Regions from separate parts of the Pseudomonas sp. CC11G genome, predicted to be linked through region 1. Evidence: predicted binding sites of a transcription regulator. Region 1 holds the regulator's gene; each other region holds the start of a gene.

What was found. The regulator sigma-54, encoded in region 1, starts transcription at its own class of promoters, with help from an activator protein. The targets are predictions, from matches to a motif close to ANTGGCATNNANNTTGCTNT.
Region 2: the regulator sigma-54 is predicted to act here: its motif matches at 5,439-5,458, upstream of glnK (P-II family nitrogen regulator).
Region 3: the regulator sigma-54 is predicted to act here: its motif matches at 5,943-5,962, upstream of glnA (type I glutamate--ammonia ligase).
Region 4: the regulator sigma-54 is predicted to act here: its motif matches at 4,978-4,997, upstream of AC0V2S_RS20605 (CmpA/NrtA family ABC transporter substrate-binding protein).

What each region holds. Positions count from the first base shown of each region.
Region 1 is NZ_JBWBZC010000011.1:106,201-114,097, forward strand. Features, by position in the region: gene pmbA (metalloprotease PmbA) at 1-286, shown strand, start outside; partial or broken gene AC0V2S_RS15045 (hypothetical protein) at 671-761, shown strand; gene AC0V2S_RS15050 (class II fumarate hydratase) at 885-2,261, shown strand; gene AC0V2S_RS15055 (tetratricopeptide repeat protein) at 2,295-2,762, shown strand; partial or broken gene AC0V2S_RS15060 (superoxide dismutase) at 2,764-3,374, shown strand; gene AC0V2S_RS15065 (HPr family phosphocarrier protein) at 3,634-3,906, opposite strand; gene rapZ (RNase adapter RapZ) at 3,941-4,795, opposite strand; gene ptsN (PTS IIA-like nitrogen regulatory protein PtsN) at 4,814-5,278, opposite strand; gene hpf (ribosome hibernation-promoting factor, HPF/YfiA family) at 5,293-5,601, opposite strand; gene AC0V2S_RS15085 (RNA polymerase factor sigma-54) at 5,728-7,239, opposite strand; gene lptB (LPS export ABC transporter ATP-binding protein) at 7,413-7,897, opposite strand, start outside.
Region 2 is NZ_JBWBZC010000001.1:2,316-10,212, reverse strand. Features, by position in the region: gene rloA2 (retropepsin-like aspartic peptidase RloA2) at 129-629, opposite strand; gene AC0V2S_RS00060 (acyltransferase) at 806-1,696, shown strand; gene AC0V2S_RS00055 (DUF2780 domain-containing protein) at 1,693-2,265, opposite strand; gene sutA (transcriptional regulator SutA) at 2,472-2,804, opposite strand; gene AC0V2S_RS00045 (secondary thiamine-phosphate synthase enzyme YjbQ) at 2,882-3,334, opposite strand; gene AC0V2S_RS00040 (ammonium transporter) at 3,540-4,868, opposite strand; gene glnK (P-II family nitrogen regulator) at 4,905-5,243, opposite strand; partial or broken gene AC0V2S_RS00030 (accessory factor UbiK family protein) at 5,649-5,908, shown strand; partial or broken gene AC0V2S_RS00025 (magnesium chelatase domain-containing protein) at 5,948-6,175, shown strand; gene AC0V2S_RS00020 (hypothetical protein) at 6,257-7,897, shown strand, end outside.
Region 3 is NZ_JBWBZC010000001.1:191,286-199,182, reverse strand. Features, by position in the region: gene AC0V2S_RS00965 (DUF2339 domain-containing protein) at 1-1,403, opposite strand, end outside; gene AC0V2S_RS00960 (YkgJ family cysteine cluster protein) at 1,690-2,097, shown strand; gene typA (translational GTPase TypA) at 2,323-4,143, opposite strand; gene thiI (tRNA uracil 4-sulfurtransferase ThiI) at 4,273-5,727, opposite strand; gene glnA (type I glutamate--ammonia ligase) at 6,059-7,465, shown strand; gene AC0V2S_RS00940 (cupin domain-containing protein) at 7,665-7,897, shown strand, end outside.
Region 4 is NZ_JBWBZC010000020.1:22,239-30,135, forward strand. Features, by position in the region: gene AC0V2S_RS20590 (bifunctional protein-serine/threonine kinase/phosphatase) at 1-1,409, opposite strand, end outside; gene AC0V2S_RS20595 (nitrate/nitrite transporter) at 1,419-2,633, opposite strand; partial or broken gene AC0V2S_RS20600 (ANTAR domain-containing response regulator) at 3,060-3,634, opposite strand; gene AC0V2S_RS20605 (CmpA/NrtA family ABC transporter substrate-binding protein) at 3,648-4,847, opposite strand; partial or broken gene AC0V2S_RS20610 (molybdopterin-dependent oxidoreductase) at 5,122-7,897, opposite strand, start outside.

The DNA.
Region 1 (7,897 bases):
CGACGAAAACCAGAAAGCCCTGCTCAAGCGCATGGGGCGTGGTCTGCTGGTGACCGAGCTGATGGGCCAGGGTCTGAATATGGTCACCGGCGATTATTCGCGCGGGGCGGGCGGTTTCTGGGTCGAGAACGGTGAGATTCAGTTCCCGGTGCAGGAAGTGACCATCGCCGGCAACCTGCGCGATATGTTTAAGCAGATCGTTGCCGTGGGTAACGATCTGGAGTTGCGCAGCAATATCCGCACGGGCTCGGTGTTGATCGAGAAAATGACCGTCGCCGGCAGCTGAATTTTTTCGTACAAGGCGCACGACTGGGCGTGCGCCAAGGCTTTTTTCTCCCTGCTCTGCGTTGATTTCCTTTCCCCGTTTATCTCGCGTGTTCTGCTTGATCGCAGAAGATGGGCGCATTTTTACGCCTTAAATTCGATCTTTAAATCGACTGTTGATTATTCTTCCTAAATAAGAATAAATGTCATCAAGTCTTTTAGAGGTTGAGCCATGGCGCTGCGATCCCCGTTTGGCCCTTGTCTGGACTGCTGGTATTGGCAGGGTTTGCGCATTCGCTGCGCCCTGCTGCCGAACGAACCGCGCCTGCTCGAAGTGCACTGGACGCAGGGCTGCGAGCTGGTCGAACACGGCCAGTTGTGCCCGTGGAAGATGTCGGTCAGTACCCTGAATCTGCTCCTCGATACCGCCTGCGACCCCGTGCTGCCCTGGCATTGGCGCAGCCTGTGCCTCGACCACGCCTACCGCTCGCTTTACGCCATCCAGCACCTGGCCCAGGAACGGGCCCAGCACAGCACGCTAAATCGGCTGCGCAATCGGCTGGCCACGCTGCAGATGACGCCCTCCATCGCTTTTTCTGAACTGGCACAAGGAAATCCCTATGAGTAACTTCCGCACCGAACGCGACAGCATGGGTGAGCTGGCGGTCCCTGCCGAGGCGTTGTACGGCGCGCAAACCCAGCGCGCTGTGGATAACTTCCCGATCTCGGCGCTGCGTATGCCGACCCCGTTTATCCGCGCGCTAATTCTGGCCAAAGCCGCCGCCGCGCGGGCCAACGTCGAGCTCACGCAAATCACCCCGGAACAGGGCGAAGCGATTGTGGGTGCGTGCCAGGAATTGCTCGCGGGCGATTTTATGGCGCACTTCCCGGTGGATGTATTCCAGACCGGCTCCGGCACCAGTTCCAATATGAACGCCAACGAAGTGATCGCCACCTTGGCCAGCCGCATTCTCGGCGAGCCGGTGAACCCGAACGATCACGTCAATTGCAGCCAGAGCAGCAACGACATCATTCCGACCACTATCCACGTCAGCGCCGCTATCGAATTGCAGGAGCGTTTGCTGCCGTCGCTCGGCCATTTGCTTAGCGCGCTGTGTGAAAAGTCGCTGCAAGTGCAGCCCTATGTGAAGACCGGTCGCACACACTTGATGGATGCGATGCCGGTGCGCATGAGCCAGGTGCTCGACGGTTGGGCGCAGCAGATTCAAAGCAATATCCAGCACCTGCGCCTGCTGCTGCCGAGCCTGCAAGCGCTGGCCCAAGGCGGCACGGCGGTGGGTACTGGCATCAACGCCCACCCGCGTTTTGCCGAAACCTTCTGCATTGAGCTGAAAGAACTGACCGGCCTGCACTTCACCCCTGGGGATAACTTCTTCGCCCTGATCGGCTCGCAAGACACCGCCGTTGCAGTATCCGGCCAGCTGAAAACCACCGCCGTGTCGCTGATGAAAATCGCCAACGACCTGCGGTGGATGAACTCCGGGCCGCTGGCCGGGCTTGCGGAAATCGAGCTGGAAGCGCTGCAGCCGGGATCCTCGATCATGCCGGGCAAGGTCAATCCAGTAATTCCGGAAGCCGTGGCCATGGTCGCCACCCAGGTGATCGGCAACGATGCCGCCATCACCGTTGCCGGCCAATCGGGCAACTTCGAACTGAACGTGATGCTGCCGGTGATCGCGCAAAACCTGCTGTACAGCATCGAGCTGTTGAGCAATGTCACGCGGCTGCTGGCCGACCGCGCCATCACCACCTTCAAGGTCAACCAACCCAAGCTCAATGAAGCGCTGGCCCGTAACCCGATTCTGGTTACGGCGTTGAACCCGATCATTGGCTACCTGAAGGCCGCCGAGATCGCCAAGCAGGCCTACAAGGAAGGCCGCGCGATTATCGATGTGGCGCTGGAGCACACCGATCTCAGCCGCGACCAACTGGAGCAGTTGCTTAATCCGGAAAAACTCACCGCCGGCGGCTTGTAACCCTCTCGATCTGAACCTGCGCAGGAGCGGACCATGAAGCATTGGCAAGGCATGATGAAGATTGGCAATCAGCTGTTCGGCGCCGGTGATTTCTATTCGGCGCGTGAGCAGTATCTGCAGGCGCTGGCTCTGGCACAGGTGCTGTTCGATCGCTGGGCCAATACCGATGAAGCGGTGGCCGCGCTGGTGATTTCCCACCACAACCTGGCTGATTTACACCTGCGTATCGGCCAGCCGGAAGAGGCGGCCGAATACCTCTGCGCCGTGCATGAATATTTGCTGGAGGCGTCGGAAAATCCGCGCCTCTCCAACATCCTGCGCGACACCGCTCTACGCCATAGCCAGCGCACCTACACGGAACTGCTCGGTTTTATCAGCGAACACGGCCAGTACCCGAGCACCGAGTACCTGTTGGCCTGCTCGCGCATTACCCACAAGCCACAGCTGGTGATCAAGTCTGGTCACCGGGTGTTGAGTCATCGCGTTTATGGAGAGTCCTAACATGACCTACAGCCTGCCCCCGCTGCCGTACGCCTATGGCGCGCTCGAGCCGGATATCGACACGCAGACCATGGAGATTCACCACAGCAAGCACCATCAGACCTATATCAACAACCTCAACGCGGCGCTGGAAGGCAATCCGCTGGGGCAGTTGCCGGTGGAAGAGTTGCTGACTCGTTTGAAGGACGTGCCGGAAAGCCTGCGTGGTGCGGTGATCAACAACGGCGGCGGCCACGCCAATCATTCGTTGTTCTGGCAGGTAATGGCCGAGAACGCCGGTGGCTTGCCGCAAGACGAATTGGCGCAAGCCATCGACGGGAGCTGGGCGGCTTCGACAAATTCAAGGAAGCCTTTACCAAGGCAGCGTTGACTCGTTTCGGCAGCGGCTGGGCGTGGCTGAGCGTCACCCCGGAGAAAAAACTGCTGGTGGAAAGTAGCGGTAACCAGGACAGCCCATTGATGACTGGCAACACGCCAATTCTCGGCCTGGACGTGTGGGAACACGCCTATTACCTGCGTTATCAGAACCGTCGGCCGGAATACATAGGCGCGTTTTTCAACGTGATCAATTGGCCCGAAGTGTTGCGCCGTTATCGTCAGGCGTTGAGTTGAAAACACCGGCGTCGGTGGTTTGCTGACAAGGTTTGTTCATGCCCGTTTCGTTGCAAACGCTGGCCGCCGCTGGCGGTAAAATACTGCGTCGCTCGCTGGGCTTTGCCATCTTGCTGGCGGGCGGCTTTCTGCTGTTTCGCCAGGCCGAGGCGCTGCTGGTTGCCCATCCTCACCTGTGGCGTGCGCCGCAGGGCAGCGTGCCCTGCTCGTTGGATGATGCTGCTGGACGCCGCGCTGACGCGCTGAGTGGGGGAGGGGATTACTCGCCTTCGTCGAAGCGGTTGTTGATCAATTCCACCAATGCAGCCAGGGCTTCATCGCCCTGTTCGCCGTCTGTGCTCAGGTGAATGGCGGTGCCTTTGCCGGCGGCCAGCATCATGACGGCCATGATGCTCTTGCCGTCTACACAGCTTTCGGGGCTGCGGCCGATGCGGATCTGGCACGGAAAACGACCGGCTACGCCGACAAATTTGGCGGCGGCGCGGGCGTGAAGGCCGAGCTTGTTGATGATGGTGATTTCGCAGGCAGGCATTGCTGCTTAAGTCCTTCTATAAGGCCTCGCGACTCTAAAGGTCGCGATGACGAACCTGGATGTTTTTCAGGGTTTTTTTCAGTTCTTTGCCCAGCCGGTCCGCCAGGTAGACCGAGCGATGATGACCGCCCGTACAACCAACAGCGACTGTGACATATGAGCGGTTACTGGCGGCGATACGCGGTAGCCATTTGTGCAGGTAGGCGTAAATATCGTCGTACATTTCCTGTACGTCGGGCTGTTCCTGCAGGTATTCGGCAACCACCGAATCCAACCCCGAATGCTCACGCAGTTCGGGCTTCCAGTAGGGGTTGGGCAGGCAGCGCACGTCGAATACCAGATCGGCATCCACCGGCATGCCGCGCTTGAACCCGAACGACTCCACCAGAAATGCCGTGCCTGGTTCGGGCTTGTTCAGCAGGCGCAGCTTCAAGGTGTCGCGCAGTTGGTAGAGGTTCAGGTGGGTGGTGTCGATCTTGAGATCGGCCAGATCGGTGATCGGGCTCAGCAGCACGCTTTCGTCGTGAATTGCTTCGGCCAGCGAGCGCTCGTCGGTGGTCAGCGGGTGGCGGCGACGGGTCTCGGAAAAACGCTTGAGCAGGGTGTCGTCGTCGGCGTCTAGGTACAACACATCGCAGTGGATATGCCGGGCACGCACTTCGGCGAGAATTTCTGGAAAACGTTTGAGCTGGCTGGGCAGGTTGCGCGCATCGATGGACACGGCTACCAGCGGTTGCAGCAATTCGGTGTGCAGCAGGGAGCGTTCGGCAAGCTCGGGCAGAAGCCCGGCGGGCAGGTTATCGATGCAGTAAAAGCCGTTGTCTTCGAGCACATCCAGCGCTGTGCTCTTGCCTGAACCGGACCGGCCACTGACGATGATCAAACGCATGCACAGTCACCCGTTCGCCTAGCGGCCGTTTTGTACGTCTACGACAACCTGATAAAGACGTTCGCTGGTGGGGGCGTGGCGCAGTTGGTCGCGGACATCGCTGCGGTCAAGCATGCTGGCGATCTGGCGCAACAGCTCCAGGTGTTCATCGGTGGCGGCTTCGGGTACCAGCAACACAAACAGCAGGTCTACCGGCGCGCCGTCGATGGCGTCGAAATCAACCGCCGACTCCAGGCGCAACAAGGCGCTGATCGGCGCCGTGCAGCCGGGCAAGCGGCAGTGGGGAATGGCGATGCCATTGCCAAAGCCGGTGGAGCCCAGTTTTTCCCGGGCCACCAGGCTTTCGAAAATGTCTTGGCCGTCCAGGTCGGGCAATTCACGCGCGACCAGGTTGGCGATTTGTTCGAGTACACGCTTTTTGCTGCCGCCCGGCACGCCCACAAGGGAGCGGCCGGGGGTCAGGATATTTTCAAGTCGAATCATGGGTTGGGTTGGTGTCAGCGGACTGTGGCGCCTTGCAGGCGACCCAGCTGCTTTTCCTTATGTTTGATAAGTTGGCGATCGAGTTTGTCGGTGAGTAGATCGATGGCAGCGTACATGTCGTCATGTTCGGCGTTGGCGACCACTTCGCCTCCGGCGATGTGCAAAGTCGCTTCGATTTTCTGCTTGAGCTTCTCGACCTCCATGGTCACTTGCACGTTGGTGATCTTGTCGAAGTGGCGTTCCAATCGACTGAGTTTCTCGTCGATGTAGTCGCGTAGGGCGTCGGTCACATCCAGCTGATGTCCACTGATGTTGACTTGCATACCGCTTTCTCCTTATTGCCGTGTGTAAGAGACAAGCTATCGGGCTTGTCGCCGGAACACTTTGGCCTTGGATCAGTGTAGTCGTCTTGCCAGAGCAGGGTTCGCCGGGCGAACCCTGAATAACGTTTACATCAGTCGCTTACGTTCACTGGAGGGCGCTATCCCGAGGGATTCGCGGTACTTGGCGACTGTGCGACGGGCTACCTGAATGCCCTGTGCCTCCAGTAAACCAGCGATCTTGCTGTCACTCAACGGCTTTTTCGCATTTTCCGCGGCAACCAGTTTTTTGATGATTGCGCGGATCGCCGTGGACGAGCATTCGCCGCCTTCGGAGGTGCTGACGTGGCTGGAAAAGAAGTACTTCAGCTCGTAAATGCCACGCGGGGTGTGCATGAACTTCTGCGTGGTAACGCGTGAGATGGTCGATTCGTGCATGCCCACCGCTTCGGCGATGTCGTGCAGCACCAAGGGTTTCATCGCTTCGTCGCCGTAGTCGAGGAACCCACGTTGGTGCTCGACGATCTGGCTGGCCACTTTCATCAGCGTTTCGTTGCGGCTTTGCAGGCTTTTGATAAACCAGCGCGCCTCTTGCAGCTGATTGCGCATGAAGGTGTTGTCGGCGCTGGAGTCGGCACGACGCACGAAACCGGCGTATTGCGGGTTGACCCGCAGACGCGGCATCGCTTCCTGGTTCAGCTCCACCAGCCAGCGATCGTTGTGCTTGCGCACGATAACGTCAGGCACCACGTATTCCGGTTCGCTCGCTTCGATCTGCGAGCCCGGGCGCGGGTTGAGGCTTTGAATCAGCTCGATGACCTGGCGCAGCTCGTCTTCCTTGAGCTTCATGCGGCGCATCAGTTGGCTGTAATCGCGGCCGCCGAGCAGGTCGAGGTAGTCGCCAGCCAAACGCTGGGCCTCGGCCAGCCATTGGGTTTTGGCGGGCAGCTGACGCAGTTGCAGCAGCAGGCATTCGCGCAGGTCGCGCGCGCCAATGCCGGAGGGTTCGAATTGCTGGATGCGGTGCAGCACGGCTTCGACTTCGTCGAGCTCGATGTCGAGCTCCGGGTCGAACGCGTCCAGCACTTCTTCGAGGGTTTCTTCCAGGTAGCCCTGGTCGTTGATGCAGTCGATCAGGGTGACGGCAATCAGCCGGTCCTTGTCGGACATCGGCGCCAGGTTGAGCTGCCAGAGCATATGGCTTTGCAGGCTTTCACCGGCCGAGGTGCGGGTGGTGAAGTCCCACTCATCATCGTCGTTGGAGGGCAGGCTGCTCGCGCTAGTCTGGTAGATGTCTTCCCAGGCGGTGTCGACGGGAAGCTCATTGGGAATGCGTTCGTTCCATTCGCCTTCTTCCAGGTTGTCGACGGTAGGCGCCGAGGTTTCCTGGTAGCTGGTGTCCTGGTAGGACTCTTCGCTGTTCGGCGCGGCGGGCGCGCTTTCGGCGCCATCGGCCAGCGGATCGCTATTGTCGAAGTCCTCGCCTTCTTCCTGGCGTTCGAGCATGGGATTGGACTCCAGCGCCTCCTGAATCTCTTGTTGCAGATCCAGGGTCGACAGTTGGAGTAAGCGGATGGCTTGTTGCAGCTGCGGTGTCATCGTCAGCTGCTGGCCCATTTTTAGGACGAGCGATGGTTTCATGGAGGGGGCTTAAGACCTTATTCGCCGGCGCATACGCGCTTTCCACAACGAGGGCGCATGAGCGCCACCAGGAAGCAAATTATATGCCTATGTTTGAGGGGTTTGCCTAGTCCTCAATCGAAGTCTGTAGTGCGTGTCCGAAATTCACTACAGACGGGTACTGCGGGCGCCTGTTACAGGCGGAACTCATGACCCAGATACACCTCTTTCACCAGCTGGTTGGCCAGGATGGTTGCAGAGTCGCCCTCGGCAATCAGCTGGCCGTCATTGACGATATAGGCCGTTTCGCAGATATCCAGGGTTTCACGCACGTTGTGATCGGTGATCAGCACGCCAATGCCTTTGGCCTTGAGGTGATGAATGATCTGTTTGATATCGCCAACAGAAATCGGGTCGACACCGGCGAACGGTTCGTCCAGCAGAATGAATTTTGGCGCAGTGGCCAGCGCGCGGGCGATTTCCACCCGGCGACGTTCACCACCGGACAGGCTCATGCCGAGGTTGTCGCGGATATGGCTGATATGGAATTCCTGCAGCAGGCTTTCCAGTTCCTTGCGGCGGCCGGCACTGTCGAGCTCTTTACGCGTTTCGAGAATGGCCATGATGTTGTCGGCCACCGAGAGCTTGCGAAAGATCGACGCTTCTTGCGGCAGATAAC
Region 2 (7,897 bases), on a different contig from region 1:
ACCACGGGATTAGCGTAACGACGGATATTCTGGATCCCAGCATCCGCTGGGATGACGGAGTAAGTTCATACAACACCGTCATCCCAGCGCAGGCTGGGATCCAGATTTTCGGATATTCCCCGATTACCTCAGCACTTCGGCTGCCCAGCCGTGAAGCGCCGCGCCGGGTTCACCGCCGCATCAAACTCACGCAACGCCTTGGCACCAATCAGCAGCGGGTAATTGAAGCTGCTGCGGTCGGTCAGGTTCACCTCGATGATGCGGCTCACGCCGTCCATGCACATGCGCAGGGCCACCACCGGGCGCTTGGCAACGGCGGTGCCTTCTTCGCCTTCTTCCTCGTCGGAGCGGCTTTTGATTTTGCTGACGCGCGCCACCTTGTGCTCGTAGAGCTTGTCGCTGGCGTCTTTGGTGGCCAGGCGGAAACGCACCCAGTCATCGCCATCTTTTTTGAACAGCTCGATGTCCTTGGCCGACAACGAGGCGGTCAGGGCGCCGGTGTCCATCTTGGCTTTGAAGGTTTGGTCCAGCTCCGGCAGCTTGATGTATTCGTAGCGGCCATAAACGGTCGGCTCGGCGGCCAGAACGGGCAGCGCGACAAGCGCTAGCACGGCAAGAAAAGATTTCACGGGTCAGGTCTCTCCAGACGTTAGGGGGCTGAATGGGCCCCTTCATACAGGAAACGGGGTGAAGAAAATGTAGCGAATGGTGAACAACAGTGTGTCGGCCAAACTTCCAGCCAGCGACTTGGAAGGCACGCCAGGCCTGATTATCATTGGCCGCCTGCGCTTAGTAAGGAGCCTACATGCGCCGTTTGCTCACCGGTATGACCGTCGCCTTGCTGCTTTTGCTCAACACATTGGTGTTGATCGGTCCGTTGATGATCCTTGGCCTGCTCAAGCTGATCCTGCCTGGCAAGCTTCGGGCCGCCTGTTCTGCTGGCGTGGTGTGGGTTGCCGAAACCTGGTCGGACATCGACAAATTCATCTTCGCCCTGTGCCTGCCCACCGTCTGGGAAATCCGCGGCGACAACGCACTGCGCATGGACCGCTCCTATTTGATGATCAGCAACCACCAATCCTGGGTGGATATTCCCGCGCTGATGCAAGCCTTCAACCGCAAGGCGCCGTTCTTCAAATTCTTTCTGAAAAAAGAACTGCTCTGGGTACCGCTGCTGGGCCTGGCCTGGTGGGCGCTGGACTACCCCTTTATGAAGCGCTACTCCAAGGCCTACCTCGCCAAACACCCGGAGATGGCCGGCAAAGACTTGCTCATCACCCAGCAGGCCTGCGAAAAATTTCGCAACCTGCCCGTCAGCGTAGTGAATTATCTGGAAGGCACCCGCTGTACTGCGGCTAAGCAAGCCGAACAACAATCACCGTACAAACACCTGCTCAAGCCCAAGGCCGGCGGCGTGGCGTTTGTATTGGCGAGTTTGGGTGAACAGCTGGACGCCATTCTGGACATCACCGTGTTCTACCCCGGCGAGCGAATTCCCGGTTTCTGGGATTTGCTATGCGGGCGCGTGCCCAGGGTGGTGGTGGATATCCAGACGCTGCCGATGGACCCGGCGCTGTGGCAGGGCGACTACCAGAACGACGCGCAATTTCGCGTGTATATGCAGAATTGGATATCCGAACGGTGGGCGCAAAAGGATGCCCTGCTGAGCACCCTTAAAAACGAATCGCTGGCTTAGCTAGCCGGCGTCCACAGGCTGCCCAGGTTACCCAAGAGCGAACCGCCAACACCCTGCTGACCGAGGTATTGCAACAGCAACGGCGCGAATTGGCCGATCATGCCGCTGTCCATACCCAGCGCGCCGAAGGCGGCGCTCAAGTCCTGCGGGTTATTCACATTGGAAACTGCGGCTGTCGCTTCCGGGCTCACCGGCTTACCCGCCGACTTACCCAGCAGGCCGCTCAACGAACCCAGCTGAGCCAGGCCATTGGCCCCTTCAAACTTCTCCAAACCCGGCACGGTTTGCGTCAGCTGGCTGTACTCATTGTTCGGCAATTGATTCTTCGCCAACCCCAGCATCGCGCCCGTGCCACCGACCGCCTGTTGTGGGGTGACCTTCAACTGCTTGAGCGCCGCGAGTAACTGCAAGTTCTGCGGATTGCTCAGCAACGCCGCCGACTTGTCGTTTCCGCCGCCGCCCTGGCTCGCCGAATAGAGGCTCGCCGCATCATTCAGATTGAACGCAAACGCCTGGCAACTCAGCACAGACAACGCAGCAAGCAAGACCAGGCGACGGGAAGCAGACATCGGAAAAACCTCAGCGGGGAATAGTGAGCGGTTGGACTGGGGGGAACGGGTGATGTTCCCCGGCCGCCGCGATTATCCACATCTACGAAGGTGAGCGCCTGCCCTTCGCAAGGTGTGCGCCGCGCACCAATGCGTTCGCCGCGCAGCCGATCGCCAAGGCCAACAAAAAGCCCGCCAAATTGGCGGGCTTTTTGTTGGCCTAAACTTTAAATAGGGCGGCTGCCGTACTTGCTGTCGGGCTTCTTGGGGGGATCGGCGACCACATTAGGCTCGACTTCCTGCACCTTGCCGCCACGGGAGAGAAACTCCTGCATGGCACGCTCCAGCGCATCCCGCTCCTTCTGCTTGGCTTCAATGCTCGGCAACTCGTCAATATCGACGGCAGCCTTGGCTTTCTTGCCAGACTTTACCGGGGCATCGCTATCACTGTCGCTGTCTTCGCTGTCATCAGCTACACCATCGTCAGCCGCCGCCAGCTCTTCGCCGTCGTCTTCCGCACCATTTTCCAGGTCGTCTTGTTCCAGATCTTCGTCGCTCATGTTTAACCTCATGACTTGCGAAAAGCAGGTTAGTTATAGCCCAGCAATGCGCGCTGTCGCGCATTGCCAGAAAAAATTCAAAGAGCCTCGCCCGAGAGGGTCGCAAGCACTCTTCTGGGGCCACCGTGATCGCGGTGTTCCCCCAGGTAAATCCCTTGCCAGGTTCCCAGTGCCAACCGCCCTGCCGTAATCGGTAGTGTTACTTGGCAACCCAGCAAACTTGCCTTGAAGTGCGCCGGCAAATCATCCGGGCCTTCATCGTTGTGCTCGTAACCGGCCTCGGTTCCTCTATCGGCAATACTGCTGCCGGCTTGAGGCACAAGCCGATTGAAAAACCGCTCAAAGTCGCGTCGCACAGCCGGGTCGGCATTCTCGTTGATCGTCAGCGACGCCGAGGTGTGCAACAGCCACAGATGTAACAGACCCAAGCGATAGCTACGCAGTTCCGGCAATTTGGCCAGCACCTCATCTGTGACCAGATGAAAGCCCCGAGGCCTTGCCTGCAAGCTGAATTCGCGTTGCTGCCACATATGCATCTCCGCCGTTTCGGCGCGCATTCTAGCGTGCTGCGAGAAAAAGCAAAGGGCGCAGGCCAGAGCGTTTGAGTTTATTTAAGCGATCAGGGTTTTCAAGCCCAGGCGGGCTCGACAAAGGTCGTAATTCCACGTACTGCAAAATGCAAAATGCCCGGCAGAGCCGGGCATTTTTTGTGCGGGTACAGCCTATAAGAAAACCTTACAGGTTGTAGCCACGCTCGTTGTGTTGCGCGAGGTCCAGACCAACAGTCTCTTCCTCTTCGCTGACACGCAGACCCATGACCAGGTCCAGTACTTTCAGGATGACGAAGGTCACGATGGCGGTGTAGACCACGGTGAAACCAACACCTTTGAACTGGATCCAGACTTGTGCGCCGATGTCTTCAACGGTGCCGAAGCCGCCCAGTGCCGGGGCTGCGAATACACCAGTCAGCAGAGCACCGATGATGCCGCCGATACCGTGTACACCGAAGGCGTCCAGGGAATCGTCGTAACCCAGTTTGCGTTTCAGAGCGGTAGCGCAGAAGAAGCACACTACGCCGCCGACAGCGCCGATAACCAGAGCACCCATCGGGCCTACGGTACCAGCGGCCGGAGTGATGGCAACCAGACCGGCAACCACACCCGAGGCGATGCCCAGTGCGCTTGGTTTGCCGTGGGTGATCCACTCAGCGAACATCCAGCCCAGTGCCGCAGCAGCGGTAGCGATCTGGGTAACCAGCATGGCCATGCCGGCAGTGCCGTTGGCAGCAGCAGCGGAACCGGCGTTGAAGCCGAACCAGCCGACCCACAGCATGGCCGCGCCGACCAGGGTGTAGCCCAGGTTGTGCGGAGCCATCGGAGTGGTTGGGTAGCCTTTGCGTTTGCCCAGTACCAGGCAAGCGATCAGACCCGCCACACCAGCGTTGATGTGCACCACGGTGCCGCCAGCGAAGTCCAGTACGCCCCAGTCCCACAGCAGGCCACCGTCGCCGCTCCAGACCATGTGAGCGATTGGTGCGTAGACCAGGGTGAACCACACGCCCATGAACACCAGCATCGCGGAGAACTTCATGCGCTCAGCGAAAGCACCGACGATCAAAGCCGGGGTGATGATGGCGAAGGTCATTTGGAAAGTGATGAATACACTTTCCGGGAACAGTGCTGCCGCAGAGGTCAGACCGTCATGGGTCAGGCCGCTGAGGAAGGCTTTGTTCAAGCTACCTACGAAGGAGTTGAAGTTGATGACGCCTTTTTCCATACCGGTGGTATCGAAGGCCATGCTGTAGCCGTACACCATCCACAGGATGCTGATCAGACCGGTAATGGCGAAGCACTGCATCATCACGGAAAGGATGTTCTTGGAGCGAACCATGCCGCCGTAGAACAGCGCCAAACCGGGGATGGTCATGAACAGCACCAGCGCCGTGGAGGTCATCATCCACGATGTATCGCCGGAGTTTAGAACGGCCTCGTCGGCAGCCAGGGCAAGGCCTGGGGTAACGAGGGACAAAAGGGCTCCTAGCCCTGCGAGCTTACGCAGAGTCATATTGTTTTCTCCTGGGGCGTTGGGTTCGGCTGCGGCTTAGATTGCGTCGGTGCCGGTTTCGCCGGTACGGATGCGAATGGCCTGTTCCAGATTGACCACGAAGATCTTGCCGTCACCGATCTTGCCGGTGTTGGCCGCCTTGGTGATGGCTTCGATAACGCGGTCCAGCTGATCATCAGCAATGGCCACGTCGATCTTCACCTTGGGCAGGAAGTCGACCACGTATTCGGCGCCGCGATACAACTCGGTATGGCCTTTCTGACGCCCGAAGCCTTTGACTTCAGTGACAGTGATGCCCTGCACGCCGATCTCCGATAGCGACTCGCGCACATCGTCCAGCTTGAACGGTTTGATGATGGCAGTTACTAACTTCATGAAACTCTCTCCCGTATTGGTGGACTTGCCCCAGGAAAAACGAACCCGGCTCAAGTCTAAGCGCAGTGTCTGGCTTTGTAACGCATCGAACGTCCTCAGGGAGGGCTCTCGACACAACCAATCGCTCCTGGCGAAACGACTCCCCCGCTTCGCCTTACGCATCCGAACTGCATCGGTGCATGCGTCATAGGCCACTAAGCAGAAACCTTGCCAGCTCGCCGAAAAGCTTGAAATTCAGCGAGTTACTGCGGCTGAGCTACGGCATGCCCAGACAGCGCTAGCCAGTCACGCGCAACAACAGTGCAGCCGCTCCGTGGCCAACGCTCCAAAACCGTGCAAAACCCTGCAACCGATAGCCTAGATGCTGCGTGGTACACTGCCAGCCGTCTTTTCGGGAACCTTTTTATGCTGCCGCCCAAAGCCTTGCTCGATGCCCTCAGTACCCACGCCTCGCGCCTTTCAATGGCGAAACGCCGTTGCCGCGCAGCGAATTCGAAACCCAGTTCAAAGCCCTGCTGCAAAGTGGTTTCAGCAAACTCGATCTGGTGAGTCGCGAAGAGTTCGACAGCCAGATGGCCGTGCTTGCCCGCACCCGCGCACGCCTTGAGGCACTAGAAGCCAAGGTCGCCGAGCTGGAAGCCAAAGTAACGCCGCCCAGCGAGTAACCAACCTCGCCTGAGCGGCATGTGATCAAGGAGTGATCCATGTCCCTGGCTATCGTTCATAGCCGCGCCCAAGTTGGCGTCGAAGCCCCCACCGTGATTGTCGAAGCGCACCTGGCCAACGGGTTGCCTTCGCTCACCCTGGTCGGCCTTCCGGAAACGGCAGTCAAAGAAAGCAAGGACCGCGTGCGTAGCGCAATTCTGAATTGCGCCTTTGAATTCCCCCAACGTCGCATCACCCTTAACCTCGCTCCGGCCGACTTACCCAAATATCAAACGCTACGCTAATTGATACTCTGACCCATTAGAGTGAAACTAGACCCACGTTATGTGTTACAGGGTCAGGTATTGATGGGCGCGGTGAAGCACCAGTCGTTAACTATTGACGGCATCTGGAGAGTGGCAGCTATAGGTGCCACGATTAACCACACGCCAAGTTCAGAGAGCCCCTCCACCGACCTGAGGTTCTTGGTAAAGCTTAGAACACCCCCGCAGACCCCATCTGCGCCTGACGTCATTGACTACCTTCCGATTGGCGAGCTCCCGCTCTTTTCACATGAAGCGGTAATCATCGATAAATACATCGTCCGAGGAAGCGAGTACGACGCTAATCTCCGCCCTCCCGCAGACGAACAACTCGATTTTTCTCCACAAAACCTACGCATCTTCAGACGGCTCGATGTAGTAGACGGTGAACTGATCATCCCTCCTGGGAAGAACGAAGCTCTGCCTGCTGATGATGAATTCAATGGATACTTTGTCGGCGTTGGTAAAGATGGCGACCCTTACAGCATCATCATTCCAGCCATGGAGGTCGTTAGGTTCTTCTACGCCACGTCAGCAACCTTCACGAAGGTACTGTTCGACGATAGGATCCTCGACCCACGCAGCCACCTGTTCTTCAACACGGTAATCGACGCGAAAGGAAACGCATCCTTCGTTCTTCGGAAGCGGATGAAGGACGCGGACGCCCTTTATCTGGCACGCTTCGCCTTCAACGCTTATGCGATGAAGCAGGCTAAAAATATCTATTTGTTTTGGGCTGTAAGGAAAGCAGTCGGCCCCTACGCCGCCGTAAGTGCAATTCCGCCAATTGATTTCCCGGCCCGCACTGAGTTCTTGTACCGCCAGATCCAAACCGGGACCAGAACTCGCAAACTCATTGTTCGCATTTTGCGCTGCCACTGCCCACCGCCGTTCAAAACACTGGTGTACGACCGAGAGAACCGGGGAAACAAATCAAACGATGATAAAGGCGAGAAAAACCTTTCTACCTACCCCCCAACTCCAAAATTTGATGTCGCTACGGATGACCCGCTAGAGACGCTCCTGAGCGTTGCTCCCGCACATGGCGGCGCTCAAACCGAAATCCGAGATCCAACGATTGATGACCGGTTTCCGCTGCTTCAAGAGACCGGGTCGAAAAAAGTCACAACCGACTCTGCAAAATCTCAGTACGACAAAAATCAGCCCGTTCCTATTGCGACGCCCTCCACCGCAGGATCAGTAATCGATCCTGTCGCCAACGGCGGAGCAATCTCCAAAACAGACATAAAAGGGAGCAATAACAATATACAAGGCGATCCCCAGCAGCACGATGATCGCGAGCCCGTGCATACCGATGACATTGACGTAACTTACAATGAATATGGCCACGAATCAGTCATTCGAAAACTAAAATGGATAGAGCAATACACACTAGCATCAGTTGGCTATATAAAAGCATTGAACAGCTATGCCACGGTCAGCTCTATACCGGTAAATGTTTATCCATCGACAATTGACGGAAGACAAAAGCGGTGGCTATTCACCGATGATGGTTGGAGCAGGCGCAGATTTGCCATTGTTGCCGAAATCGAATGGAACCGAAAAACTCGCTATGTTCTGGAGCTTCAGCAAGTATTAGGTAAACAACAATGTTCTACGATTATCTTTTGGAACACATCTGAAACTAGCATCACCCAAGCAGATATCAAAGAGCTATTGGTGTCG
Region 3 (7,897 bases), on a different contig from region 1:
ATCAGCATATACAGCAGGCCCATGGCCAAGGCACTGAAAGCGGCGGCGAATTCGAGGTGCTGCACCAGCGCGAACTGCAAGCCAAAACCCACCAGCGGCGGACCGAACAGCATGGTGCCGTCCACATAGTCGCCCTGGCGGCGTGACCAACTGAGCAGCGCCTCGCGGCTGTCGTCAGCCGGGCCGTCGCTCAGCTCGCGCAATTTGCGCCGGGCGAACAGCAGACCGATGGCCACATACATCAGGAAGAACACCACCAGAAATGGCTCGGTGCTCCACAACAGCTCCGGTGTGTACGACCGCGCGCCCCAGGCAAAGCCGATACCGAAGGTGCCGACAAAACCGATCAGGTTCAGCGGGCGCCAAGCCTTGAACCAGGCGATGGCCAGAATGCCGCTGTTCAGCAGGATGAAATAGGAGAACAACGCGACATGGTTGCCGCTGCCGGTGGAGGTCAGAATCGGCGCGGCAAAACCGCCGAGCGCGGCGACGGCAGCCAGGGCCATGGCGTTCTGGGTGACGGCGAGAATGGCTGAGCAGATCGTCACGACCACCAACAGGCTTAGCGCCATGGTCGGGTCGAGCAACGGATGCAGGCGGAACGCGGCGAAGGTGGTCAGGTACAGCACGGCGATACCGGTGCCCTGCAGCATCAACGCGTAGTTTGGATTTTTGTGGCGCAGCCACCAGCCCAGCGCCAGCAAGGCCACGGCGCTTGCCGCTACCCCGGCGTAACGCACTTGAATCGGCACCACCATGCCTTCGGTGGCATAGCGCAGTAAAAAGGCCAGGCCGAGGAACAACAGCACCACGCCGATACGCAGCACGGTGTTGCCGCCGAACAGCCAGTTTTTCGCCGCACTGAAACCGCGCTCGAACAGGTTGGGTTCGCGTGGCGTTGGCGGCGCGGGCGGCTGGCGGGGTGGTTGCGGGGCTGCGGGCTCGCGGGTCCAGTCGTCCACGACCTGGAATGGCGCGGCGGCGACCGGCGTTGGCGGCGTGGACAGCAACTCGGGCGGCAACTCGAACACCAGACCGGGTTCATCGGTCGCGACGGTAATGGGTTCAGGTTCGAAGTCGAGGGTGAAGTCCAGCTCATCGACTGTGGCGGCGGGCGTTTCGGCAACCACGACCGGCGCCGGTGAAGGCTCGGGGGCGGCGCCACTGGCCAGGCGCTCTTCCAACTGTGCCAGGCGTGCGCTGACGGCACTGGTGCCGCGCTCGAAGCGGTCGGCAAAGCCGGTCAGCTTGGTTTGCAGCTCTTCGTTGCGCAGCTGCAGATTGCGCAGTTGCAGCCATTGGCCGACGGCAAACCCCAGCAGGGCACCGAGTAAACCGTCCGTGATCGACTCATCGAGCGAAACGCCGATAAGCAGACCCACCAGCATGAAAATCCATTGCATGCAGCGCTTCCTAGTCAGGCGAGGTGCCAGCCAATGACAGCCCCTACAGCGGCAACGTCACATCTGCCGCCTGGGCATCCCTGTCCAGCTCACGCAGGCCGGGGCCTGCAAGAGCGCGAGTATATCCGCCCTACCCCGGCGCGCCGCCACTACCAGTGCACGGTTTGCGTTGAATCGGCGGATGGTTGTTCACAATTTCACCAATATCGCTATGATGCCGCCCCCCACACGGCGTAGCGCGCTCTTCAAGCCCTGCCAGACGGTGGCGTTTACAGGTGTGCAAGTCATGACAAAGCTATTGGTAGTCGGCGCCGAACTCGATCGCACCGACACCTGGATCAAATACGAACGCAGCATGTGCAGCAGCTGCGTTTCCAGTTGCTGCACGATGCCGGTGGAAGTGAAATTCGCCGACCTCCTGCGCATTGGCCTGGTGCAGGAATTCGAGCGCAGCGAACCGCCCAAGCAGATCGCCAAGCGGTTGATGAAAGACGGTGTGGTGGAGCGCTTCAATCAGAAGTACGGCATCTACACGCTGACACGCATGGGCAATAACGATTGCCTGTACCTGGATCGCAAGACCCGGTTGTGCACCATCTATGAACAGCGGCCGGATACCTGCCGTAATCACCCGAAGATCGGGCCGCGGCCTGGGTATTGTGCATATAAGCCCAAGCCGGCTGCGAAGGGTTGAACGCGTAACGGCCGGCTCCCCCGCCCAGCCCTCTCCCAATAGACACACCGTCGTCCCCGCGCAGGCGGGGACCCAGAATTCTGAATAAATTACGTATTTCTGGCCCATTCTGGATTCCCGCCTTCGCGGGAATGACGGTGTGAAATGAACGCCAAAATCTGGGCATAAAAAAACGCCCCCGGTCGTAAGGCCGGGGGCGTTTTTATTTAGCCGAAGCTAAGCCAATTATTTGGCCGCTTTCTTGGCAGCGCGGGTGCGCTCGCCTTCGTCCAGGATCTTCTTACGAAGACGGATGGATTTCGGCGTTACTTCGCACAGCTCGTCGTCCTGGATGAATTCCAGAGCCTGTTCCAGAGTGAAACGAACCGGCGGAACCAGAGCGATGGTTTCGTCTTTGCCCGAAGCACGCATGTTGTCGAGCTTCTTGCCTTTGGTTGGGTTAACACCCAGGTCGTTGTCACGGCTGTTCAGACCAACGATCTGACCGTTGTAGATGTCCTGACCGTGCTCAACGAACAGCTTGCCGCGCGCTTGCAGGGTTTCCAGGGAGTAGGTCAGAGCCTTGCCGGTTTCAACCGAAACCAGAACGCCGTTCTGACGGCCAGACATGTGGCCCGACTTCATGGTGTCGTAACGATCGAAGATCGAGGTCAGGATGCCGGCGCCGTTGGTGAGGGTCAGGAACTGGTTACGGAAACCGATCAGACCACGGGCTGGAATGTTGTATTCCAGACGTACACGGCCTTTGCCATCCGGGGACATGTTGGTCAGGTCGCCTTTACGCAGACCCATTTCTTCCATGACCTTGCCCTGCGACTCTTCCGGGATGTCGATGGTGACGTTTTCGAACGGTTCGTTCTTCACGCCATCAACTACGCGGATGATTACTTCAGGACGACCTACACCCATTTCGAAGCCTTCGCGACGCATGGTTTCGATCAGTACGGACAAGTGCAGCTCGCCACGGCCCGATACTTTGAAACGGTCGGCCGAGTCGCCTTCTTCAACGCGCAGTGCCACGTTGTACAGCAGCTCTTTGTCCAGACGCTCTTTGATGTTGCGGCTGGTAACGAACTTGCCTTCTTTACCGCAGAACGGCGAATCGTTGACCTGGAAGGTCATGGATACGGTCGGCTCGTCAACGGTCAGCGGCTTCATCGCTTCCACGTTGTTGATGTCGCACAGGGTGTCGGAGATGAACAGCTGGTCCATACCGCTGATGCAGACGATGTCGCCGGCAGCTGCTTCTTCAACGTCTACACGGTGCAAACCGTGGTGACCCATCAGCTTCAGGATACGACCGTTGCGGCGCTTGCCGTCGGCGTCGATGGCGACGACCGGGGTGTTCGGCTTGACGCGACCACGGGCGATACGGCCAACGCCGATGATGCCGAGGAAGCTGTTGTAGTCCAGTGCCGAGATTTGCATCTGGAACGGACCGTCGCGGTCAACGGCCGGAGCCGGAACGTTGTCGACGATGGACTGGTACAGCGGGGTCATGTCTTCAGCCATTTCGGTGTGGTCAAGACCAGCAATACCGTTCAGGGCGGAGGCGTAGACGACCTTGAAGTCCAGCTGTTCTTCGGTAGCACCGAGGTTGTCGAACAGGTCGAAGATCTGGTCCAGAACCCAGTCCGGACGAGCGCCTGGACGGTCAACCTTGTTGATGACCACGATTGGGCGCAGGCCGGCTTCGAAGGCTTTCTTGGTTACGAAGCGGGTTTGCGGCATCGGGCCGTCTTGAGCGTCGACCAGCAGCAGAACCGAGTCCACCATCGACATTACGCGCTCAACTTCGCCGCCGAAGTCGGCGTGGCCGGGGGTGTCGACGATGTTGATGTGGTAGCCGTTCCAGTTGATCGCGGTGTTCTTCGCGAGAATGGTAATGCCGCGCTCTTTTTCCTGGTCGTTGGAGTCCATCACGCGCTCGTCGTTGAGCTCGTTGCGCTCCAGGGTGCCGGATTGACGCAGGAGTTTATCAACCAGGGTGGTCTTACCATGGTCAACGTGGGCGATGATGGCGATGTTGCGTAGATTTTCGATCACTTTTGCATCTCGATCAGAGGATTCGGTTCGCCGCTAAGTCTAGGCGGCCAGTATGAAGAATGAGTGGCTCAACTGCCCCGTCGGTCGGGGGGGCGGTGGCGGATACTGCCGCCATTCAGCCCCGGCGTTTTATGCCGGACGATAAACGCGCACATTGGCATGCCCCTCGCTAAGCAAGTGGTGGGCATGCAGGCGGCTCATCACGCCTTTGTCGCAATACAGCAGGTACTGACGGGTGGAGTCCAGTTCCTTGTAGCGACTGTTGAGCGCGAAGAACGGCAACGCTCTTACTTCGATGCCGTCCAACTCCAGCGGCAGATCTTCCTGGGCATCCGGATGACGGATGTCCAGCACGATCTGCCCAGGCAAGGCTTCACTCAATTCCTCGACCTGGATGTCTTGGCTTAACTCGTCGATCACCCGGTCGATTGTCACGGAACGGGCGCGCTCAAGGGCGCGCTCGAACACGGTCATATCGATCTGGGCTTCTTCATAAACGACGCGGTCATGTTTGGCACGGGTGGTCGGGTTTACCGAGATCACTCCGCAATATTCGGGCATATGCTTGGCAAATTCGGCGGTGCCGATGTGCTCAGCCATATTGATGATGTCTTGCTTGTGGCTCGCGATCAGCGGGCGCATCACCAGCTTTTCGGTCGCGCGGTCGATCACCGACAGGTTCGGCAGCGTCTGGCTGGACACCTGGGAAATCGCCTCGCCGGTGACCAGCGCGTCGATATCCAGGCCGTCGGCCACACGGGTGGCAGCGCGCAGCATCATGCGCTTGAGCACGACACCCATGTGCGCGTTATCGACCTTGCCGAGAATTTCGCCGAGCACTTCTTCAAATGGCACGCTGACGAACAGCACGCGGTGCGAACTGCCGTAACGGCTCCATAGATAGTGGGCAACTTCCATCACCCCCAGCTCATGGGCGCGGCCGCCAAGATTGAAGAAGCAGAAATGGCTGATCAGCCCGCGGCGGATCATCTGGTACGCCGCCACGGTGGAGTCGAAACCACCGGACATCAGCACCAGCGTCTGCTCGATGGCGCCCAGCGGGTATCCACCAAGGCCTTCGTGTTGGCTGTGAATGACATATAAAAGCTGATTGCGAATTTCCATGCGCACCAGCAGGTCAGGCTCTTTCAGCGAGATACCGGCGGCGCCGCACTGACGACGCAGTTGGCTGCCGACATAACGCTCAACATCCATGGAACTGAAAGTGTGTTTGCCGGCACGCTTGCAGCGCACGGCAAACACTTTGCCGGCCAGTTGCTCGCCGAAGTGGGCTTTGCACTTTTCGACCATGTCGTCGAAATCGCCCAGCGGGTATTCATTCACTTCGAGGAACTGGCCGATGCCCGGGATACGGGTCAGGCGTTCTTTAAGCTCAACCAGCACTTTGGGCTCGGTGAGTTTGGTCTCGACGTCAATGTTGTCCCACACGCCGTCCACCACGAGATCTGGATCCAGGTCACGCATCACCGCGCGAATATTCTTCGCAAGCTGGCGGATAAAACGCGTACGCACCGGCCGGCTTTTAATGGTGATCTCGGGGAAGACTTTAACGATAAGTTTCATGAAAACAGCGTGCGCGAGCCCGGCCGAAATTGAGGGGCGCGGATTATAGCGGAAATTGCTCAAGGTTTAACCAGGCAATGCACACAAAGATCGGCGGCGCACCAAAATGAGTCTCGCCATTTAACCAGAGCCTCATATTGGTGCATTGCCCGCTATGTTTTTGCCGCGCAGCCCCCGCTACGCCTGAGTTTCGTGCATCAAACCCACTTCGGGGCACTGGCATGCAATTTGCTCCCTTGTGAGGCAGGTTGCCCTGGCGGACTATGCCGCCCGGCTTCACCGTTTTATTTGGGGCTAAAAAATCACAACGCCCCACCATCTGGAGGACACCATGTCGAAGGCGCTTCAACTAATCAAAGAACACGACGTGAAGTGGGTTGACCTGCGCTTCACCGATACCAAAGGCAAGCAGCACCACGTGACCATGCCGGCCCGTGACGCCCTTGACGACGAATTCTTCGAAGTCGGCAAAATGTTCGACGGCTCCTCGATCCATGGCTGGAAAGGCATCGAAGCCTCCGACATGATCCTGCTGCCAGTAGACAGCACTGCCGTGCTCGACCCGTTCACCGAAGAGCCAACCCTGATCCTGGTTTGCAACATCATCGAACCATCGACCATGCAAGGCTACGACCGCGACCCGCGCTCCATCGCTTCGCGTGCCGAGGAATACCTGAAGACCACCGGTATCGGTGACACCGTATTCGTTGGCCCGGAACCAGAATTCTTCATCTTCGACGAAGTAAAATTCAAATCCGACATCTCCGGCTCCATGTTCAAGATCTACTCCGAACAAGGCTCCTGGATGTCCGACGCTGACATCGAAACCGGCAACAAAGGCCACCGTCCAGGCGTTAAAGGTGGTTACTTCCCGGTTCCGCCATGCGACCACGACCACGAAATCCGTACTGCCATGTGTAATGCCATGGAAGAAATGGGCCTGGTCATCGAAGTTCACCACCACGAAGTGGCGACTGCTGGTCAGAACGAAATCGGCGTTAAGTTCAACACCCTAGTAGCCAAGGCTGACGAAGTTCAGACCCTGAAGTACTGCGTACACAACGTAGCTGATGCCTACGGCAAAACCGCTACCTTCATGCCTAAGCCGCTGTACGGCGATAACGGTTCGGGTATGCACGTTCACCTGTCGATCGGTAAAGACGGCAAGAACACCTTCGCCGGCGAAGGCTATGCCGGCCTGTCCGATACCGCTCTGTTCTTCATCGGCGGCATCATCAAGCACGGTAAGGCACTGAACGGCTTCACCAACCCGTCGACCAACTCCTACAAGCGTCTGGTCCCAGGTTTCGAAGCTCCGGTAATGCTGGCCTACTCGGCTCGTAACCGTTCCGCTTCCATCCGTATCCCGTACGTTTCCAGCCCGAAAGCTCGCCGCATCGAAGCGCGCTTCCCGGATCCGGCTGCCAACCCGTACCTGGCCTTCGCAGCTCTGCTGATGGCTGGTCTGGACGGTATTCAGAACAAGATCCACCCTGGCGACGCAGCGGACAAGAACCTGTACGACCTGCCTCCAGAAGAAGGCAAGCTGATTCCGCAAGTGTGCGGCAGCCTGAAAGAAGCTCTGGAAGAACTGGACAAGGGCCGTGCGTTCTTGACCAAAGGCGGCGTGTTCAGCGACGACTTCATCGATGCCTACATCGAGCTGAAGAGCGAAGAAGAAATCAAAGTGCGCACCTTCGTGCACCCTCTGGAATACGACCTGTACTACAGCGTTTAAGTAGAACAGCGTCCAAGCCAGACACGCTCGCTTTCATAGCGGCGTGATTGAGAAGGCCTCCCTCGGGAGGCCTTTTTTATTTCCGCCTTTCACACCGTACAAAGCGCCATCGCGCGGCATCAGCGCGCCTTGCCTGACAGCCCGCAGCAGCGATTACCCGTATTCCTCCCTCTGTACCCCCAACAGTTGGAGCGACGCCATGAACCCACGCCAGATCGCCACCACAGCCCTCAGCTGCCTGTGGCTTGCCGGCTGCAGCCACACCCTCGACAAGCCCGGCATCGAATCGCAAGTCCTGCTTAAAACCACCATCTCCTGGGATGGCACGCCGTACACCAGCTACCCGCGCGGCACGCCGGAATTGACCTTGGTGAAAATCCATATCCCTCCCAATTCCGTGCTTGATTGGCACACTCACCCCATCCCCAACGC
Region 4 (7,897 bases), on a different contig from region 1:
GTGGCGAAGCGCGGGCGCTGGAAGGCTTCGATTTCGCCGTGGGGGTAGTGGCCGGTGAGCAGAAAGTAGAGCGTCACACCGGCGCTAAAAAGGTCCTGCGCCACACTCGGTGCGGCGCCGGCATAGGCCTCCGGGGCGATAAAACTTGGGGTGCCGGGCAGCTCGCCGTCGTCCTGGCGCGACAGGCCAGGGCAATAGGCAAGGCCGAAATCCAGCACCCGCAGTTCACCGTCGCTGCCCAGCAGCAGGTTTTCCGGTTTGATGTCCCGGTGCAGGATATTGCGCCGGTGCAACATGCCCAGCGCCCGAAGCAGGCGCGAGGCAATGTCCAGCCATTGGTTAAGGCCGAGGTTGCCGTGCATGTGGTGGTGCGCGGCCAAGGTGATGCCGTCGTGTTCGCGCATCAGGTAATACAGGTGCTGACGCTGGTTGGCGTGGTGCACCTCGGGAAAGTAACGGCCGGCCACCCGGCGCAAAAACCATTCTTCCTGCAGCAGGGCTTGCCCGGCGTTGCTGTCACTTTCCCGACTGGCTGGCAGGGTTTTCAGCAGCCAGGGTTGTTGCTGGGTGTCGGTAACACGGTAAAGCAGCGACTGACGGCTTTGACCAAGCACGGCCTCCACCTGCCAGCCTTCAAACTGTTGCCCCGGCTTGAGCGCCGGTGGCAGGGGCCATTGTTCGATTTGCCCGAGCACATCGCCGAGGCCGGTTTCACCCAGCTCATCGACGCGCACCAGTACGGCGCTGGCATTGTCCTGGCTGCCAGCCTGGTGGGCGGCGCTGACCAACGCCTGGCTGGCCGCTTGCAGCTGGGTTTCGTCACGCAGAATGCCGGCGATGGACGCCTCGCTGAGGGTCGCCCAAATGCCATCGCTCACCAGCAAAAAACTCTCGCCCTGGCGCAACTCGCCATCCAGGTAATCGACCACCAGATGCTGTTCCAGCCCCATGGCGCGCTTGAGCACATGCTGCATGCCTGGCTGGCCCCACACGTGGTCTTCGCTGATGCGCTGCAACTGGCCGGCGAACCAGCGGTACACCCGGCAATCGCCGATATGGGCGAGGGTAAATTGCTTGCCGCGCACCACCAGCGCACTGAGCGTGGTGAGCAACGGTTGCCCGCCACCGTTGGCATGCAGCCAACGGTTTTGCGCCAACAGCAAACGATCCAGCGCCTGCGCCACGCCCCAGGTTTCCGGGGTGGCGTAGTAATCCAATGCCAGGGCCTGCAAGGTTGAACGCGCCGCCAGGCCGCCGTCGGCGCATTGGCTTACGCCGTCGGCCAGGGCAAACAGATAGCCCTTGCTGGCGGCCAGGGCCGGGGCCGGAGTGACCAGGCGCACAGCGTCTTGATTCTCCGCCCGTGGCCCGCTGGCGCTGGCTTCGGCGTAGCTCAATTGCAGGCTCATGGTTGGCCCTTACACGCGAGCAGCGGTGAAGGCAGCCGAACCCCAGGTGGTTCTCCAGCGGCGTTTAACGCCATGCAGACCGAACCAGGCGATGACGCCCAGGCTGGCGAACAGCCACAGGCCGAGCTGGTAGTCGCCAGTGTTTTGCTTGATCGCGCCCAGACCGGCCACCAGCAGGAAACCGCCGATGCCGCCGGCCATGCCGATCAAACCGGTCATTACGCCGATCTCCTTACGGAAGCGCTGTGGTACCAGTTGGAAGACCGCGCCATTGCCAGCACCCAGACCGAGCATCGCGACGACAAACAGCGCCAACGCAGCAAACGAACTCGGCAGGTGGAAACCGACGATGGCAATGCACACGGCCGCCGTGGCGTACATGCCCAGCAAGGTGCGAATGCCGCCAAACCGATCGGCCAGCGCGCCGCCCAACGGGCGCATCAGGCTGCCACCGAACACACAGGCGGCGGTGTAGTAACCGGCAGTCACGGGGTTGAGGTCGTACTGGTCATGGAAGTAGCCGGGCAGGGCGCTGGCCAGGCCCATAAAGCCGCCGAAGGTGACGCTGTAGAAAAACATAAACCACCAGCTGTCCCGGTCGCCCAGAGCCTTGAAGTAGTCGGCCATGGATTTGGGTTTGCTGCGGTTTGGCGCGTTTTTCGCCATCAGACTGAAGGCCAGCAAGGTTAGAAACAGCGGAATCAGCGCCAGGCCGAACACGTTGGTCCAACCGAAGGCGGCAGCGAGCACCGGCGCAGCCAAGGCAGCGATCACCGTGCCCGAGTTGCCCGCACCGGCAATGCCCATTGCTTTGCCCTGGTGCTCGGCCGGGTACCACTGCGAAGCGAGCGGCAGGGCCACGGCGAACGAGGCGCCGGCCATGCCGAGGAACACGCCCAACAGCAGGGCTTGTTCATAGCTGTGAATGCCCAGCTTCCAGGCGACCGCCAAGGCGCTGATGACCACGATCTGGCCGAAGATGCCGGCGGTTTTCGGCGACAGCTGATCCGCCAGCATGCCCATCAGAAAGCGCAGAAAGGCGCCGGCCAGAATCGGTGTGGCCACCATAAAGCCGCGTTGCTGGGTGGTCAGTTGCAGGTCGGTGGCGATTTGCACGGCCATGGGGCCGAGCAGGTACCAGACCATAAAGCTCAAGTCGAAATACAGGAACGCGGCAAACAGCGTGGGGGTGTGCCCGGCTTTCCAGAAACTGTTGTTGTTCATTCAACACCTCATCTGCAAAAAAGTTTGTTTGCAGGCGGAGTAGCCAGACCGGCTAACCCACCCCCTCGTTTCCGAGGCCGAAAACGCAAAAAACGCCGCCTTCCTCCGGGCACTTGGCCTAGGGAATAGCGACGTCTTTGTCGTGGTGGGGCAACCGCCGTTGGCTACCTGTAGGAATGTATGAGCAGGTTGTGTGCCAGGTTGGGTGGGAGGCTCTAGATCAAGGGGTTTGGCGTTTATGAGGTGGTTGGGGAGGGGGGTTGTGCTGCGTTATGGCGCGTGGAGGGTGTTGTGCGCACCATCGCGTACGCCTGGGGATTCTGGATCCCAGCCTACGCTGGGATGACGGTGTCCTCCCAAACACCTCCGTCATCCCAGCGCAGGCTGGGATCCAGAATTTCGAAGTAGTCGAATAACAGTGACGCGCTAATTCAACATCTCACTCATCGCAATAATCTGCTCCGCCACCTGAATCAACTTCTGCTGCCGGCTCATCGCCTGGCGGCGCATCAGGGTATAGGCCTCTTCTTCATTGCAGTCTTTCATCTTCATCAGCAGCCCTTTGGCCAATTCCACACGCTTGCGCTCGGCCAACTGCTGGTCGCGGGCGTGCAGTTGGGCGCGTAGCACCTGGTCGCTTTCGAAGCGGGCCATGGCCACGTCCATGATCGGCTGCAAGCGCTGCGCATGAATGCCTTCAACGATATAAGCGCTCACCCCAGATTTGATGGCCTGGCGCATCACGCCGGGTCGTGCTCGTCGGTAAACATCACGATGGGCCGTGGCTGGTCGCGGCTCAGCAGCACCACTTGCTCCATCACGTCACGGCTGGGGGATTCGGTGTCGATCAGCACCACGTCCGGGCGCACGGCTTCCACGCGGGCGGGCAGGTCGATGGTCAGGCCGGACTCGTCAATCACTTCAAAACCGGCCTCGCTCAAGGCGGCGCGTAGGCGCCCGACCTTCTTGGAGGTGTCGTTGATCAGCAGGATGCGCAACATGGTCAGCGACTCCTTACTGCAACGCATGCAGGGCAAAACTGCGGGCGTAGGCGGCGGGATTGCTGCCGTCCCACACGCTGCCGTCGAGCAAGGTGCTGCTGCGCAGCGGCGAGGCGGGCAGGGCGATTTCCAGGCTGCCGGCAGCGCGGGCGTACAGCTCAAATTGTTGCACTTGCTGCGCCACGGCCAGGTAATCGGGCTCTTCACGCAGCAAGCCCCAGCGGCGGAACTGGGTCATAAACCACATGCCGTCGGACAGGTACGGGTAGTTCGCCGCGCCTTTGGCGTGAAAGCGCAGGGCGTGTTGGTCTTGCCAGCTATTACCGAGCCCGTCGCTGTAGCGGCCGAGCAGGCGCGGCTCGATGCTCGCCACCGGCGCATCCAGAAACTCGCTGGCACTGAGCAGCTGCGCGGTACTGCGGCGGTTCTCCGGGCTTTCTTCAATAAACCGGCTGGCTTCCAGCACGGCCATCACCAAGGCACGCGCGGTGTTGGGGTTTTGCTCAACGAATTCGCGGGTGCAGGCCAGCACTTTTTCCGGGTGGTCTGGCCACAGCGCCTGGCTGGTGCTTACGGTAAAGCCTTGCCCCTCGGCAATGGCATGGGCGCCCCAGGGTTCGCCCACGCAAAAGCCATCGATACGCCCGGCTTGCAGATGCGCGAGCATTTGCGGCGGCGGCACCACCACGCTGTTTACATCGGCCAGCGGGTGAATGCCCTGGCTGGCTAGCCAGTAATACAGCCACATGGCGTGGGTGCCGGTGGGGAAGGTTTGGGCGAAGGTCAGTTTCGAATCGCTTTGGTGCGCGCGCTGTTGCAGTGCACTGCCAGTGGTCACGCCCGCGTCTTTCAGCGGCTGTGAGAGGTTGATGCTCTGGCCGTTCTGGTTCAGGCCCATCAGCACGGCCATGTCGCTAGCTGGCGCGCCGCTGATGCCCAGTTGAATGGCGTACACCATGCCGTATAGCGCATGGGCGGCATCCAGTTCGCCGCTCAGCAATTTGTCGCTAAGGCCGGCCCAGGAGCTCTGGCGTTTAAGGTTCAGGGTCAGGCCATACGGCTGGGCAAAGCCTTGTGTGGCGGCGACTACGACGGAAGCGCAGTCGCTGAGCGGCATAAAACCCAGGTTCAGCACGTTCTTTTCCGGCGCGTCGCTGCCGGCCACCCAGGCCAGGGCGTGGAGTGCATCCAGGGAGTTGCTGTGGTCGCTCATGCCGCGTATTCCCAAACCGTTTTGCAAAAAAAACGCCGTGTCTCCCGGCCTATTGCCAGTCGAGCACGACGCCATTGTCATGTCAGTTGCGGCCGTGTTCCAGCGTTGGAAGGGGGCCTTTGGGGTTTGATGAGCAAATGGTGTGCCGTTGATTGGCGGAGTCCTGACAAATTCTGGGCCCCAGCCTGCGCTGGGGCGACGGTAGACGAATTACAAACCCCCGTCATCCCGAATCGTCGGACCGCAGCGCAGGCTGGGATCCAGAATCGTGACTTCAATACACATCCCGCAGATAGCGCCGGTCTTTGCTCATCCCACTCACATACAACGTCGCCGCCCCCGCACTCATCTTGCCGTGCACCTGCACAATCTTCTTCAGCGCCGCATCCACGTCCTTGGCCATGCGACTGGCATCGCCACACACGCACACATAGGCACCTTGCTCCAGCCACTGCCAGAGCGCCGCGCCTTCTTCGAGCATGCGTTGCTGTACGTAGATTTTCTCCTGCTGGTCGCGGGAAAACGCGGTGTCCAGCCGGGTGAGCAAGCCGCTGCGTTGCCAGGCGCGCAGTTCGTCGTGGTAGTAGAAGTCACTCGCGGCGCGTTGTTCGCCGAAAAACAGCCAGTTCTTGCCGCCGCCACCTTGCGCCTGACGCTCCTGCAAAAACGCCCGAAACGGCGCGATGCCGGTGCCGGGGCCAATCATGATCAGCGGCGTGGTCGGATCCTGCGGCGGGCGGAAGTGGGTGGAGCGTTGCAGAAAAATCCGTACGCCGCTGTTGGCTGCGCGGTCGGCCAGGAAGGTAGAGCACACGCCGCCACGCGCCTGGCCTTGGTGCTGGTAGCGAACGATGGCGACGGTCAGGTGCACTTCGTTGGCCGTTACCTTCGGGCTGGAGCTGATCGAATACAGGCGCGGTTGCAGCGGTTTAAGCAGGCTGGCCAGTTGCTGGGCATCCAGGGCGATGGGGAATTCGCGCAGCAGGGTTGGCACTTGCCGGCCCCAGAGCCAGTCCTGCAACGCCGCTTGATTGCCTTCGTGCAGCAACTCGTCGAGGAATGGGCTGCCGTTGTGGCCGGCTACACGGCGCAGCAGGTCTGGGCTGATGCGGGCGATTTCCAGGTGTTCAGTCAGGGCTTCGCGCAGCGGCAGGGTGGGCTGATTGTCCAGTTCGACAGGGCTGTCGCCCTCCAGGCGCAACGTGGCGAGCAGTTCGTCCACCAGCGCGGCATCGTTGCTCGGCCATACGCCCAGGGCATCGCCGGCCTGGTACGGGAAGTCATGGCCATTGAGGTCAAACGCCAGGTGGCGAGTTTCCTTTGCCGCGCCGGGACTGTTGAGCACATGGTTATGCACCAAGCGAGTACGCAACGGATTGGCGCGGTTATAGGTGCTGCTTTCCACCGGTGCCGGGCGCAACAGCGCCGCCGGTTCAAGTTCGCCGCCAAACCGGCTGCACAACTCGTTGAGCCATTTTTCGGCCGGCCCTTGGTAATCCGGCTCGCAGTCCAGCCGCGGCTGTAAACGCTCGGCGCCCAGGGCGGCCAGGCGTTCATCGAGCTTGCGGCCAAAGCCACAGAACTGCTGATAACTCGAATCGCCCAACGCCAGCACGCTAAAGCGACTGGTGGCCAAGGCCTGGGAATCGGCGCTTTGCAGGCTGTGCCAGAAATCGCTGGCGTTATCGGGCGGGTCGCCGTCGCCAAAGGTGCTGGTCACCAGCAGTACGCCGGCGGCATTGCGCAGGTCATCCAGCTTGGCCTCGTCCATCGCCTGCAAGCGCGCGCGTTGGCCGGCGCTGCCCAGGCGCGCGGCGCAGGTGGCGGCCAGGGTTTCGCTGTTGCCGGTTTGCGAGGCCCAGAGCACCAGCCATTCGGGTTGATGGTTTTCTACCAACGCCAGCGGCGCGGACGCGTTGCCCGCGCGGGAAAACATGCCCGCCAGCAGGCCATCCACCAGCAGCCGTTTACCGGGAGCAATTGGCGCGCTGGCCGGCAGCGTAGGCACGCCACCCTCGCGCGCATCCACGCTACGCAGGCCCAGCAGAAACCCCTGCATATACAGCTGCTCATCAGCATTCAGGGCGAGCGGTGCCGGGGTGTCGAGGTTGAGCTGGCGGGCGAGCGCATCGAGGGTCATCGGAGCAGATTCCTTGGCGGATGGCGGTGCGATGGGCAGCAGGGCAACCGCGCAAAACTTGAACGCAGGCTGCAGCGAAATCGGGTCGATGGCATCGCTGGTGACGGCATTGATCGCCAGGTTTTCACCAAACACATCGTTCCAATGAAACGGCGCAAAACAATTGCCCGGTTGCACCCGGTCACTAATCACCGCCGGCAATACGGCACGGCCACGGCGCGAGCGGATTTCCACCTGGCTACGCTCAGCAACGCCCAGGCGCGTGGCGTCGCTGGGGTGAATTTCCACAAACGGGCCGGGGTTGAGTTTGTTCAGGGTCGGCACCTTGCCGGTCTTGGTCAGCGTGTGCCATTGGTGCTGCAGGCGGCCGGTGTTGAGCACCAGCGGAAAGTCGTCATCCGGCAACTCGGCGGGCGGCAAATAGGGGCGGGCGAAAAACTGTGCCTTGCCGCTGTCGGTGGCAAAGCGGGTGGTGTGTTCGTCGCGGTAGCGGATGGGGTTGCGCGCGCTGCCGGCGACGCTTGGGCAGGGCCATTGCAGCGGCGCCTGTTGCAGGCGGGCGTAGCTGGCGCCGCGAATGTCGTAGCCGGTTTTCGGGTTGGCGGCGTGTTTGATTTCCTCGAACACCTGCTCGGCATTTGCATAGGTGAACGCCTCGCTGTAGCCCATGGAGCACGCCACGCGGGCGATTAATTGCCAGTCGGGCAGGGTGTCGCCAGGCGCCTGCACGGCGGGTTGCATCAGGGTGAGGTTGCGCTCGGAGTTGATCATCACCCCTTCGGCCTCGGCCCACAGCGCGCCGGGCAGCAGGATGTCGGCGTAGCGGTTGGTTTCGGTGTCCAGGTAGGCGTCCTGGGTGATCAACAGTTCGGCGGCTTGCAGCGCCTCGATTACGGTTTGCCGGTTGGGC